Regions from separate parts of the Solibacillus sp. FSL R7-0682 genome, predicted to be linked through region 2. Evidence: a T-box and tRNA genes for the amino acid it is inferred to sense, from the RefSeq annotation. Region 2 holds a T-box; the other holds one or more tRNA genes.
The links. The T-box of region 2 lies ahead of proS (proline--tRNA ligase). A T-box ahead of a tRNA ligase gene usually reads a tRNA of that ligase, here a tRNA-Pro.

Region 1: it encodes a tRNA-Pro, which carries the amino acid that the T-box ahead of proS (proline--tRNA ligase) is inferred to sense. The anticodon was not compared.

The regions. Positions count from the first base shown of each region.
Region 1 covers NZ_JBBOUI010000001.1:951,220-957,981, forward strand. The annotation lists rRNA gene MKZ17_RS04760 (23S ribosomal RNA) at 1-1,730, shown strand, start outside; rRNA gene rrf (5S ribosomal RNA) at 1,790-1,905, shown strand; tRNA gene MKZ17_RS04770 (tRNA-Val) at 1,915-1,990, shown strand; tRNA gene MKZ17_RS04775 (tRNA-Thr) at 2,000-2,075, shown strand; tRNA gene MKZ17_RS04780 (tRNA-Lys) at 2,082-2,157, shown strand; tRNA gene MKZ17_RS04785 (tRNA-Leu) at 2,177-2,261, shown strand; tRNA gene MKZ17_RS04790 (tRNA-Gly) at 2,304-2,378, shown strand; tRNA gene MKZ17_RS04795 (tRNA-Leu) at 2,383-2,471, shown strand; tRNA gene MKZ17_RS04800 (tRNA-Arg) at 2,499-2,575, shown strand; tRNA gene MKZ17_RS04805 (tRNA-Pro) at 2,583-2,659, shown strand; tRNA gene MKZ17_RS04810 (tRNA-Ala) at 2,667-2,742, shown strand; tRNA gene MKZ17_RS04815 (tRNA-Met) at 2,773-2,846, shown strand; tRNA gene MKZ17_RS04820 (tRNA-Ile) at 2,854-2,930, shown strand; tRNA gene MKZ17_RS04825 (tRNA-Ser) at 2,953-3,045, shown strand; tRNA gene MKZ17_RS04830 (tRNA-Met) at 3,097-3,171, shown strand; tRNA gene MKZ17_RS04835 (tRNA-Asp) at 3,175-3,250, shown strand; tRNA gene MKZ17_RS04840 (tRNA-Phe) at 3,256-3,331, shown strand; tRNA gene MKZ17_RS04845 (tRNA-Gly) at 3,337-3,410, shown strand; tRNA gene MKZ17_RS04850 (tRNA-Ile) at 3,416-3,492, shown strand; tRNA gene MKZ17_RS04855 (tRNA-Asn) at 3,502-3,576, shown strand; tRNA gene MKZ17_RS04860 (tRNA-Ser) at 3,591-3,681, shown strand; tRNA gene MKZ17_RS04865 (tRNA-Glu) at 3,684-3,755, shown strand; gene MKZ17_RS04870 (nucleotidyltransferase domain-containing protein) at 4,034-4,603, shown strand; gene MKZ17_RS04880 (MBL fold metallo-hydrolase) at 4,948-5,931, shown strand; tRNA gene MKZ17_RS04885 (tRNA-Val) at 6,268-6,343, shown strand; tRNA gene MKZ17_RS04890 (tRNA-Thr) at 6,354-6,429, shown strand; tRNA gene MKZ17_RS04895 (tRNA-Lys) at 6,436-6,511, shown strand; tRNA gene MKZ17_RS04900 (tRNA-Leu) at 6,531-6,615, shown strand; tRNA gene MKZ17_RS04905 (tRNA-Gly) at 6,658-6,732, shown strand; tRNA gene MKZ17_RS04910 (tRNA-Leu) at 6,737-6,762, shown strand, end outside.
Region 2 covers NZ_JBBOUI010000001.1:2,418,714-2,425,475, forward strand. The annotation lists gene MKZ17_RS12325 (MBL fold metallo-hydrolase) at 295-1,116, opposite strand; gene MKZ17_RS12330 (hypothetical protein) at 2,330-2,809, opposite strand; gene MKZ17_RS12335 (hypothetical protein) at 2,921-3,205, opposite strand; T-box leader at 3,384-3,596, shown strand; gene proS (proline--tRNA ligase) at 3,652-5,088, shown strand; gene MKZ17_RS12345 (InlB B-repeat-containing protein) at 5,423-6,762, shown strand, end outside.

The DNA of each region.
Region 1 (6,762 bases), 1.5 Mb from region 2:
CGAAGCTGTGGATGCATACCGTTGGTATGCGTGGTAGGAGAGCGTTCTAAGTGCGTTGAAGTCAGACCGGAAGGACTGGTGGAGCGCTTAGAAGTGAGAATGCCGGTATGAGTAGCGAAAGACGGGTGAGAATCCCGTCCACCGTATGACTAAGGTTTCCTGAGGAAGGCTCGTCCGCTCAGGGTTAGTCGGGACCTAAGCCGAGGCCGATAGGCGTAGGCGATGGACAACAGGTTGATATTCCTGTACCACCTCCTCACCGTTTGAGAAATGGGGGGACGCAGTAGGATAGGGTAAGCAGAGCGTTGGTTGTCTCTGTTCAAGCAGTAAGGCGTGTGTGTAGGCAAATCCGCACACTATAACGTTGAGCTGTGATGACGAGCTCGTATGAGCGAAGTTCCTGATTTCACACTGCCAAGAAAAGCCTCTATCGAGGTGAGAGGTGCCCGTACCGCAAACCGACACAGGTAGTCGAGGAGAGAATCCTAAGGTGTGCGAGAGAACTCTCGTTAAGGAACTCGGCAAAATGACCCCGTAACTTCGGGAGAAGGGGTGCTCTTGAGCGTGCAAGCGCATGAGAGCCGCAGTGAATAGGCCCAGGCGACTGTTTAGCAAAAACACAGGTCTCTGCAAAACCGTAAGGTGACGTATAGGGGCTGACGCCTGCCCGGTGCTGGAAGGTTAAGAGGAGTGGTTAGCGCAAGCGAAGCTGCGAATTGAAGCCCCAGTAAACGGCGGCCGTAACTATAACGGTCCTAAGGTAGCGAAATTCCTTGTCGGGTAAGTTCCGACCCGCACGAAAGGCGTAACGATCTGGGCACTGTCTCAACGAGAGACTCGGTGAAATTATAGTACCTGTGAAGATGCAGGTTACCCGCGACAGGACGGAAAGACCCCGTGGAGCTTTACTGTAGCCTGATATTGAATTTTGGTACAACTTGTACAGGATAGGTAGGAGCCAGAGATCTCGGAGCGCCAGCTTCGAAGGAGGCGTCGGTGGGATACTACCCTGGTTGTATTGAACTTCTAACCCATGCCCCTTAGCGGGGTAGGAGACAGTGTCAGGCGGACAGTTTGACTGGGGCGGTCGCCTCCTAAAAGGTAACGGAGGCGCCCAAAGGTTCCCTCAGAATGGTTGGAAATCATTCGAAGAGTGTAAAGGCATAAGGGAGCTTGACTGCGAGACCTACAAGTCGAGCAGGGTCGAAAGACGGGCTTAGTGATCCGGTGGTTCCGCATGGAAGGGCCATCGCTCAACGGATAAAAGCTACCCCGGGGATAACAGGCTTATCTCCCCCAAGAGTCCACATCGACGGGGAGGTTTGGCACCTCGATGTCGGCTCATCGCATCCTGGGGCTGTAGTCGGTCCCAAGGGTTGGGCTGTTCGCCCATTAAAGCGGTACGCGAGCTGGGTTCAGAACGTCGTGAGACAGTTCGGTCCCTATCCGTCGTGGGCGTAGGAAATTTGAGAGGAGCTGTCCTTAGTACGAGAGGACCGGGATGGACACACCGCTGGTGTACCAGTTGTCTTGCCAAAGGCATCGCTGGGTAGCTATGTGTGGACGGGATAAGTGCTGAAAGCATCTAAGCATGAAGCCCCCCTCAAGATGAGATTTCCCATTACGCAAGTAAGTAAGACCCCTGAAAGACGATCAGGTAGATAGGTTCGAGGTGGAAGTGCGGTGACGTATGGAGCTGACGAATACTAATCGGTCGAGGACTTAACCACATTTTATTGCAAATTCAATGAAACGTTTATCCAGTTTTGAAAGAACAAACTTTCAATAGTGAAGTGATGATGGCAAAGAGGTCACACCCGTTCCCATACCGAACACGGAAGTTAAGCTCTTTAGCGCCGATGGTAGTTGGGGGCTTCCCCCTGTGAGAGTAGGACGTCGCTTCGCTAGAATAATGGAGGATTAGCTCAGCTGGGAGAGCACCTGCCTTACAAGCAGGGGGTCGGCGGTTCGAGCCCGTCATCCTCCACCATTTCTAAATGCCGGTGTAGCTCAGTTGGTAGAGCAACTGACTTGTAATCAGTAGGTCGAGGGTTCGACTCCTTTCGCCGGCACCATTTAGAGAGCCATTAGCTCAGTTGGTAGAGCATCTGACTTTTAATCAGAGGGTCGAAGGTTCGAGTCCTTCATGGCTCACCAGTTTTAAAATATGTCTGCTGCGGGTGTGGCGGAATTGGCAGACGCACTAGACTTAGGATCTAGCGCCGCAAGGCGTGGGGGTTCGACTCCCTTCACCCGCACCATTAATTTCATAACTGTCAGAATAAAAATATCTTATGCATTTTGCGGAAGTAGTTCAGTGGTAGAACACCACCTTGCCAAGGTGGGGGTCGCGAGTTCGAACCTCGTCTTCCGCTCCAAAATGCCGGGGTGGCGGAACTGGCAGACGCACAGGACTTAAAATCCTGCGGTGAGTGATCACCGTGCCGGTTCGATTCCGGCCCTCGGCACCATTTACTTATAAACAAACAAACATTATAGCGCCCGTAGCTCAATTGGATAGAGCGTCTGACTACGGATCAGAAGGTTGTGGGTTCGACTCCTGCCGGGCGCGCCATATATAACGGAATGTAGCTCAGCTTGGTAGAGCACTTGGTTTGGGACCAAGGGGTCGTAGGTTCGAATCCTGTCATTCCGACCATTTAATAGGGGCCTTAGCTCAGCTGGGAGAGCGCCTGCCTTGCACGCAGGAGGTCAGCGGTTCGATCCCGCTAGGCTCCACCATAATTTTAGATTAACCAAAATAAAGATCCTGGCGGTGTAGCTCAGTTGGCTAGAGCACTCGGTTCATACCCGAAAGGTCGTGGGTTCGACTCCCTCTGCCGCCATCTTAAAGGACCTTTAGCTCAGTTGGTTAGAGCAGACGGCTCATAACCGTCCGGTCACAGGTTCGAGTCCTGTAAGGTCCACCAGTAAATAATTTAATTACATCTCGGAGGTATACCCAAGTCTGGCTGAAGGGATCGGTCTTGAAAACCGACAGGCGGGTAACACCGCGCGGGGGTTCGAATCCCTCTACCTCCTCCATTTTTATTTACAGGATGTCTGAAGACTCAATTAAATAAGTAGTAATATTATCGCGGGGTGGAGCAGTGGTAGCTCGTCGGGCTCATAACCCGAAGGTCGCAGGTTCAAGTCCTGTCCCCGCAACCAAATGGTCCCGTGGTGTAGCGGTTAACATGCCTGCCTGTCACGCAGGAGATCGCCGGTTCGATCCCGGTCGGGACCGCCATTTGTGGGTTTGTAGCTCAGTTGGTAGAGCATTAGATTGAAGCTCTAAGTGTCGGCGGTTCGATTCCGTCCAAACCCACCATAAATGCGGGTGTAGTTTAATGGTAAAACCTCAGCCTTCCAAGCTGATGTCGTGAGTTCGATTCTCATCACCCGCTCCATTATAGGGCCTATAGCTCAGCTGGTTAGAGCGCACGCCTGATAAGCGTGAGGTCGATGGTTCGAGTCCATTTAGGCCCACCATACAATTATTCCGAAGTAGCTCAGTGGTAGAGCAACCGGCTGTTAACCGGTTGGTCGTAGGTTCGAGTCCTACCTTCGGAGCCATTTTTTTCTTTTTTGGGGAAGTACTCAAGAGGCTGAAGAGGCGCCCCTGCTAAGGGTGTAGGTCGGGTAACCGGCGCGAGGGTTCAAATCCCTCCTTCTCCGCCAGAGGCCCGTTGGTCAAGTGGTTAAGACACCGCCCTTTCACGGCGGTAACACGGGTTCGAATCCCGTACGGGTCATACATAAGAAAAAGTATAACGCTAGATACGAATTATCGTATCTAGCGTTATTTGTATTTTACAGTGATTTTGAGTATACAATTAACAAGTAGAACAATGAAAAAAGCTTAATATACTAAAGATAATAATTTGAAACGTGAAAGATTATTTATATAATGTTTGATAAAATGAATTGGATTGTAGAAGGAATAACCTTAAATTATAGGTAAAGTAGTGCTAAATGAAGAAGAAAAACTTAGTAACATAATAGAAAAAAATAATCATAACTTGGAGGTTTTATGTCATTTATACAATGTCGAAACGTTACTTCAATAATGACAGGATTTGATAAAGCGTGGTTTATTGCTGGAGGATGGGCAATTGATCTTTTTATAGGAGAAGAGACAAGAAAACACGAAGACATAGAAATTGCTATATTTCGAAAAAATCAAATGAATTTAAAAACTTATTTAAAAGAATGGGATATTAAAAAGGTAATTAAAGGTGAATTTTATCATTGGGGAAATGAATATTTAGAGTTACCAATTCACGAATTACTTGCAACTAATCGTATAACTGGAGAAAAAATAGAAATTCTTCTAAATGAAATAGAAGGTAATAATTGGGTATTTAGAAGAGATTCAAGAATTTCTTACCCACATGATCTAATTTTTAGTTATTCTGAAACTGGAATCCCCTATCTAAAACCAGAAGTCGTAATTTTATATAAGGCAAAAAATACAAGACAAAAAGACCATCAAGACTTTCTAAAAATAAAGGACCTCCTTAATATTGAGAAAAGACAGTGCCTACGAACGGCACTTGAGTTACACGCACCAAAGCATAAATGGATTCATTATTTACTTTAAATTCAACAACAAACTAGCGGATGAAAAAATCCAAAATACACACTTGTAATTCTTTTGGGTGTTTGTGGAAAAGAGGCCGCTATTCTGGATGAAAAATTACATATTTTATGGGTGTCCGATATGATGGAAATGCCCCAAATCATATGGGAATATTCACTATTAATCAAAAGTAAAACAAACGGATGCGTGGATCCAAAAAGAATTAACGCCCTTTTGTATTCAAATAAAACAATCAACCTTTATTAAGACAAGGGAATATTTGCAAGTATAGATAGTAATAAAGTAAAATAGTTTGAATAAACGATAGAATTCTATGTAATGGAATTAAAGAGGATGTGAACATTATGCTAAATAAGTTTGTAGCGAATAATAAATCCGTCTATCCAATTATTTTTAAAGGAAATTTTGGGATGCTTGAAAGTATTAATTGTTATTTATACGAGCATAATGATTTTTTAACTTTAATTGACGCTGGAATTAATACAAGAGAATTTCAGGACTATTTTGAAGAACAGCTTACTTCATATGGATTTGAAATTATGGACATTGATCAAATAATTTTAACACATCACCATAGTGATCATATCGGGCTTGTAAATTATATTGTGAAACAAAAAAGTATTCCTGTATATGCACACCATTTAGCTATACCACGTTTATTATTGAAGGCAGAGTACCAAATACAAAAGATAGATTTTTTTTCGCAATTATATACGCGATACGGATGTATGGAACTTGCAGAAAGCCGTTTGAAAAAAATTAAAAAAACGATGGATAATAGCCAGTTGTATCGTGTTAATACGGATGTTCTCCCTCTATATGAAGGTATAGAATTGGGCGATTTAAAAATAATTGAAGCACCGGGGCATTCAATTGATTCAATTATGTTATATGACGAAGATGCTAAATGGTTATTTGTAGGAGACGTCCTTATAAAGCAAGGTTCTACAAATGCATTAATTGACCATGATGAAAAGGGAAGCTTAATACCTTCGGTATTGCAACATAAAACGTCTATCGAAAAATGTTTAAAATTAAATGCTAACTATATTTTCCCAGGCCATCATCAAATATATTCTACTATACATGAGGTAGTAGAAAATAATATTTCACGGATTAATTATAAAGATCGACTAGTTGCAAAGATTGAAGAGGGAAATAATTCAGTCACAAAATTAGTGCACTCAATTTATGGAAAACGTGTAGATAAAGAAGCTGCATTAATATTATCAGAAGTAATTGGTTATTTATATTATGCTGAGATATTATTGTTAATTAAACCTATATTAAAAAACGGCTGTCTTTCATTTGAAAAAAATGTTAATTAACAGTCGTAAGACACTACTTTTTAGTTAACAAATATTTTTGAATCAACATTTTAATTGTATAAAATAAGTGTATAATTATGTCGTATGATTAATAATATATAAAAAAATTAAAATCAAGTGTTGAAAAAAAGTAGTAACCATATTAAAATTTCGTTATGCCAAGTAATCGTTTTCATCTGTTAATGTAACAAGTTAATGGCAATGATTGAAAAAAATAATATTTTTTTAAAAAAGTTGTATAAAAGTATTGCATTGTATAAAAAAAGTTGATAATATAAATCTTGTCCTTAACAGAAAGGACAACCGGTTGCAAGTATGTAACTAACTTTGTTTGATGGAGGATTAGCTCAGCTGGGAGAGCACCTGCCTTACAAGCAGGGGGTCGGCGGTTCGAGCCCGTCATCCTCCACCATTTCTAAATTGCCGGTGTAGCTCAGTTGGTAGAGCAACTGACTTGTAATCAGTAGGTCGAGGGTTCGACTCCTTTCGCCGGCACCATTTAGAGAGCCATTAGCTCAGTCGGTAGAGCATCTGACTTTTAATCAGAGGGTCGAAGGTTCGAGTCCTTCATGGCTCACCAGTTTTAAAATATGTCTGCTGCGGGTGTGGCGGAATTGGCAGACGCACTAGACTTAGGATCTAGCGCCGCAAGGCGTGGGGGTTCGACTCCCTTCACCCGCACCATTAATTTCATAACTGTCAGAATAAAAATATCTTATGCATTTTGCGGAAGTAGTTCAGTGGTAGAACACCACCTTGCCAAGGTGGGGGTCGCGAGTTCGAACCTCGTCTTCCGCTCCAAAATGCCGGGGTGGCGGAACTGGCAGACGC
Region 2 (6,762 bases):
ATTAGTTAACTAATCGAATTCTGTAAAGCCGAATATATTATAGTGTTTGATATTTATAAATATAGATTTTTAAATCATCTCACTAAAGCCCTCCATTGCTCGGATAAGTACATAGTTCATTCAATAAAGCTAATACTACAATTAATTATATAAGACTCACTTTTGAAAAAGTTTCATCAAAAGAGAGTCTTATTAAGTAAATATAAAATTGATTTATAAAATAGTTGGATCATTTTTTCTATGTAGTTCAACACAAGGGTGATTAGATCTTTTTAATTTAGTGTGTATGAATATTTATGTTTCAAAAAGTTTATTTTCTAATGCTGCAATATACCGTTTTGCTGAAATTTGAACACGTTCTTTTGCATCCTTTTCAATTACTCGATGAAATGCGTCAAACAACTTTTCAAATTTAAATGTATCAAGTTGACTTGCAATTCGTTTCACAATATTAGCTGGTAATGGAATAAAATTCGGATAGCTGTACATAAAAGTTACCCATCTTCGATCTGCCACAACACGCATAATATCACCAACAAATAAAATGCCCTCTTTTTCATTTTTCTGCCATTCTAAAACGGTTGCTCCTTTAAAATGGCCTCCAATACGGTGCAATACTAAACCTTCTTGTAAAATCAATTGTTCCCCTGACCAAAAAACGATGTGTTCACTTGGTCTAGTTACCCATTCCTTATCATCTTCGTGAATATAGATTGGAGCATCGAATGCTTCCGCCCACTCCACTTGGCTTGAATAATAATGGGGGTGAGATAACGCAATTGCATTAATCCCACCTAATTCATTAATTTTGGCAATAGTTTGATTATCAATATAGGTAATACAATCCCATAACAAATTAAAATGGCGATTCTGAACTAAGTAAGCATTTTGTCCAATTCCGAACGTAGGGACAGTTTTAATACTGTGCAACCTCTCTTCTTCAAATATAATTTCATTATTAAAATGATTAGATGCTACTAATTGAAATAAAGTAGTCCATTTCTGCCCACTTAGGCTGACGTATTGTCTTTCCTCCGTACAAATTTTACATTCACTAGGTTCAACAGTGGATTTGTCATATTGGACCCCACACGTTTCACAAACAAAATAATTCATCTCAAATCTACCTTTCATATGTTGTTTTTTACATTTTATGGGTGTTCATTTGTAAATCATATATTAAAAAAACTAAAGTTCCTATCGGGATTTAGGCTGAATATGCTTGATCATTTCTAAGCATTTTTTGGAACTAAAGTGGCTCCCTCCTTTCTAACATATATAACTAAAATTAATGGGCATTTGTGACATTATGAAAATTTTTTTTAGATTATAAAAATTGCGAACTAATTGAGAGTTGGGGTCTCATATACAAATGCGGATTTATCCGATAAGTCCTTAAGCTACCAAACCCTGCTTTGGCGATGTAAGTTTAACTGTTTACTATGTTCTTTTAAATCTATACACTGATAACAATTGAATTTTTTAACATTTAAAGTGAGGCTAATGATTTGATAATACTAAAAAGAACTCTTTGGATTATAGGTTTTTTGTTTATGTTGTTCTATAGTGTCTATGTTTCTGGGTACTCCACATCCCCTGTTTTTAAATATGCGCTACTTATAGGTTTGCTCTTTTGGTTAGTAGAATTACTGATTAAAATAATAGAATACTTGATTTATCTAGTTAAAAAGCTTCGATTGAAAAATTGACGAGATTGCACCATTATTATCCAGGAAATAAAATCACTTTTTTCAAAATGCTCGAATTAAAAAATTGTTATATGAAAGATGCCAGAGTTTCTGTCAAATGGTTTTTTAAGAAATAGCGATTCAAACATAGAGTCGAACGAGAATGTCACAAAGTGTGACAGACGCAATGAAAACCGTAATATAAAATTCAATTTACCAAGGAGAAATCACACGATGACATCAATTGGAAAGAAAATAAAAGAAGCACGATTTAAATGATGGAAACAGTGACTCTAATATAGATATACGCATGATTGATATAAAAACCGATAAAATAGTTGAAAATTTCTCAATAAAACCTGGAGAAAGTCATAAATTAGAATCACTAAAAAAAGACACTGATTATTCAGTTGAAGTACGCGGAGAAGATGGGACCTATTTTCTAAACTTATTTTAAAAATACTCATTCGAACACAGTATAAATTCGAATTTTATTCTTACTAAAAGCCACAAACGCTTTTAAACGTTTGTGGCTTTGAATTGTATTCCATAACCTTTGATATAGAAAATTACTTAGGTGCATTGTCTGTTTGAAATTGCACTATTCATATACTTTTAGGCTTTATTAGTTTTATTAAAAATCACTTCATACTCACTTCAATTTTATATGGCATTCCTAAATAACGGTAATGTACTTCGACTTTATAAATCGGTTGCTCATTTAAAATAGTTAGACCGTAAATTCTATCGTCTTCTTCTACTTGCTTTTTATCTTGTTTTTCATAAATCTCGCCAATAATTGTTCCTTTTTTTATTTTTGCATCCATTAAATTAAAAAAGTTAAACGCAGCTGCTTCTGAAGAAGAAAAGTCATCCACTACGATAAAACCTTTATCAGGATGATTGATTTGCATTTTCACTTCAGAGGGAATCTCTCCATAATTAACAAACACTTCCGTAACTTGAATATCTCTTAAACCTTTATTCCCCAATTCAATGACAACTGATGTGGATTCAGAATTGCTACCAAGTGTGCCTTTTTCTAAAGGTGGATTTAGTCTTAGCCAAGCTATAATACCTATACATACAACAATAATTAGCCCCACTATTATTTTTTTCATTTTCATAATCACCTCAAACTAGTTACGATTTCGCTATTCATATGAGTTTGTCATTCCGAAACGAACCCTCCTCATATTTGACAGGTAAATTATAACATATTCAAAAAAAGCTTATTTTTTATTTTTTAATTCTAAAAGGACAGGTGCTATGTTTAATAAGATCGAAACAATTGTCAAAAACCATAATGCCCTTTCCATACTAGGTACTACATCCATTAAAGCTGCCCAGTCTTCTGCTTTTACCCACTGTGATGCAAGACTATAATCTGCACAAAGTGTTAATGCTGTAAATGATAACCCCATGGCCATCGCAAGTTTATAATCTTTTCCTGTTGCATACATATAAAGATTTATAAAAGTTACCACTATAGCAATAAGACCAAATATTACCCACATAATGACACCTCCCTTTTTAAATATAGACACCAATTGGTAGTATATGGTTCCCGAAACCTCGTTTAGTAACCTTTCGTCAAAGAATGTTCCGGAAAATTCACAGTTCCTCGAGTTTTGAAATATTCTCTAAGTTACATATTGATTTAAATTTACTGAATTGTTATATTAATGTACAAATATGTAATCAATGATGTGTCCAAGTAAATAAGAATTGTGAACCAGAAAATATAGCCTTGGCTGAGAGCTATATCACCCCTTCTTATTGAAACCTAGCACGGAGATGTTAGCTAAAACTAACCGGGTTGTTTCGTTAAAAACGTTTAGAGGACTTAATATTTATTAGGTCGAACTAAGGTGGTACCACGTCTATGAGCATAAAGACGTCCTTTTTGGACTCTTTATGCTTTTTTTATTTACATCATTAAATTTATTAGGAGGAATAGACAATGGCGCAAAAAACAAACGATTTTTCTAAATGGTATATTGATACAATTCAAAAAGCAGATTTAATGGATTACACCCCTGTTCGCGGTTGTATTGCCTTTAAACCTGATGGCTATGAAATATGGGAGCATATTCAAGCAGAGATGGATAAGCGGTTCAAAGAAACTGGACATCGTAATGCGTATTTTCCAATGCTAATTCCGGAATCCTTCTTCCAAAAGGAAAAAGAGCATATTGAAGGATTCTCTCCAGAACTGCCTTGGGTAACTGAAGCTGCAGGAGAGAAATTAGAAGAACGTTTAGCACTACGTCCGACTTCTGAAACAATGATCGGACATTTATATTCAAACTGGATTAAAAGTTATCGGGATCTTCCAGTTTTAATTAATCAATGGGCAAATGTATTCCGTTGGGAAAAGAAAACTCTTCCATTCATCCGTACTTCTGAATTTTTATGGCAAGAAGGGCATACCGCGCATGTGGATGAAAAAGATGCACGTAAAGAAACCATGCAAATGCTGACGATTTATAAAGAAGTGGTCGAAGGATTACTGGCCATTCCAGTATATGATGGACAAAAAACACCATCCGAGCGCTTTGCTGGAGCAGTTGATACATTCTCCATTGAAGCGATGATGAAAGACGGAAAAGCCGTACAAGCCGGTACCTCGCACTACTTAGGTACAAAGTTTGCAGAAGCATTTGATATTAAATATTTAAATAAAGAAAATACTCATGAATATGTGCATACAACTTCTTGGGGAACGTCTACACGTTTAATCGGTTCCGTCATTATGGTTCATGGCGATCAACAAGGGCTTGTCTTACCACCAAAAATTGCACCAACTCAAGTCGTTTTGATTCCAGTCGGTCCATGGAAAAAAAATCCTGAAATTATAAACGAATTGGATAACATTTATGCAGCCTTAAAAGCGGAAGGCATTCGCGTTCGCCTTGATGATTCTGATCAATCACCAGGCTATAAATTTAACGAATGGGAATTAAAAGGTGTACCTGTGCGCATTGAACTAGGTCCGCGTGATTTAGAAAATAAGCAAGTATTAATGAAGGCACGTGATGAAGCGGAGAAAGTTTCTGTCCCTTTACAAGCCATTGTTGAAAGCATTAAACAAGAACTTGAAACAATGCAAACACGCCTTTTCGAAAAGGCGAAAGCATTTCGTGCTGAAAATTCGCACCAACATATCGAGACAATCGATCAGTTAAAACAACATTTATTACAAGCCGAACAAAATGGGACCATTCCTGGGTGGATATTAGCGGGATGGTGTGGCGAGGATGCTTGTGAAGAAAACGTAAAGGAACAAACAAAGTTTACAACACGTAACATCCCATTTAATCCACCAACAACAAAGAACACATGCCTGAATTGTGGGAAAGAAGCTAAACATACGGTTTGGTTTGCGCGTGCATACTAAAATCTGACTCAGGTGTTCCCTTCTTTATTGGATGTAGCATATATAAAATGAAGCGATAATGAGTAGCATTTCCTACTTATTATCGCTTTTTTATTAGTCTATTACCTACCACATTGTATATCGTGTAGAAGCTTTCCCGAAATTTGGGCGCAACCCTTATACGGGAGATGAACGTCTTCAACTCCCCCTTTTATCCCTCATTTTCTTATCACTCACTCCTAAAATAGTAAAAAAATGATTAAATTTAAAATATATCATCATTTTTATCAAATTATTATAGAGTATTATACGGGGAACTCGTATAATTTATGAGGATAGAAAGGAGGGATTTGATTTGAAAAAAATCATTTCCACTTTATTGGCGCTAGTACTAACCCTTTCATGCTTACCTATTCAAAATATACAAGCAGCAATCACATGTGATTCGGAGCAGCTTTGTTTTGATGAGGTATTAGATGGTCAAGGACAAGTTATTGGCGCAAAATTAATAAGCTATGCAGGAACAAAAAAAGAGATTACCATTCCAAATACTTTTAATGGAATGCCAGTAGTAGAAATTGGAGAAGGTGTCTTTTTAGATAAAAAAATAACTTCCGTTAAAATGCCTCATACGATTACGACAATTGGATATAAGGCTTTTTACAACAATGATCTAACTGAACTGACGCTCCCAAGTTCACTAAAATCGATTAAAGAACGGGCATTTGGCTTTAATGATTTAACAAAATTGATGTTGCCTAATGGCCTAGAACATATTGGCGTATCCGCATTTGGCTATAATGAATTAGTAGCTGTGACGATTCCTTCATCGGTTAAAAAAATTGAATCGTCTGCATTTAGTAACAATGAAATGATTACCTTTAAATTAATGGGCAATATTTCATCGATCGCATCGAATAGCTTTGCATCGAACCCAATTCGCTATGTAGATTTTGCGGATTCTGTAACAAATTTTAATGTGAGTGCTTTATCTGGCTTAGACAATTTACCTTATACATCGACAGGCTATTGGTACACAGATCCAACATTAACAACCGTTTATACGAAAAAAACGGAAAACATACAGCGTATTTATTCGAAAGGGATCGATTATCAATATTCGTTTATTTATGATGTGAACGGCGCAACTTCAGGTGTTGCACCGATTCAACGGAACACGGTTTCTGGTTCTGCTCAAGTGGCGGTTTTAATGCCAAGTGAACCTTTAGTAAAGCCAGATAGGAAGTTTTTAGGCTGGAATACGAAGCGTGATGGAAGCGGTGAAAATTACTATCCAGGTCAGTTTGCGACAATGCCTTTTAGCTATATCGAGCTTTTTGCTAAATGGGGCACTGCATCTGATATTACCGTGAGTATTAAGGATAAAGACGATCAAATAGTGCAGTATTTCGAGCATAAAAAACAAACAGTTCTTCCCTCTTCAATCAACCCTACAAAAGAAGGTTTGGTATTTGCAGGACTTTATAAAGATAAACAATTTACCCATAAATGGTCTATCACAAAAGATGTTGTAACAGAGGATACAACGCTCTATGCGAAATTTGATTTACCATTCTATTCGGTTACATTCGAGACGGGCTTAGGTGGCACTACCTTCCCAGCTGTACAAGTTCAGTCAGGCAAAAGTCTCGACGTAAATTATACCCCGAGTCGAAACGGTTATAAATTTGACGG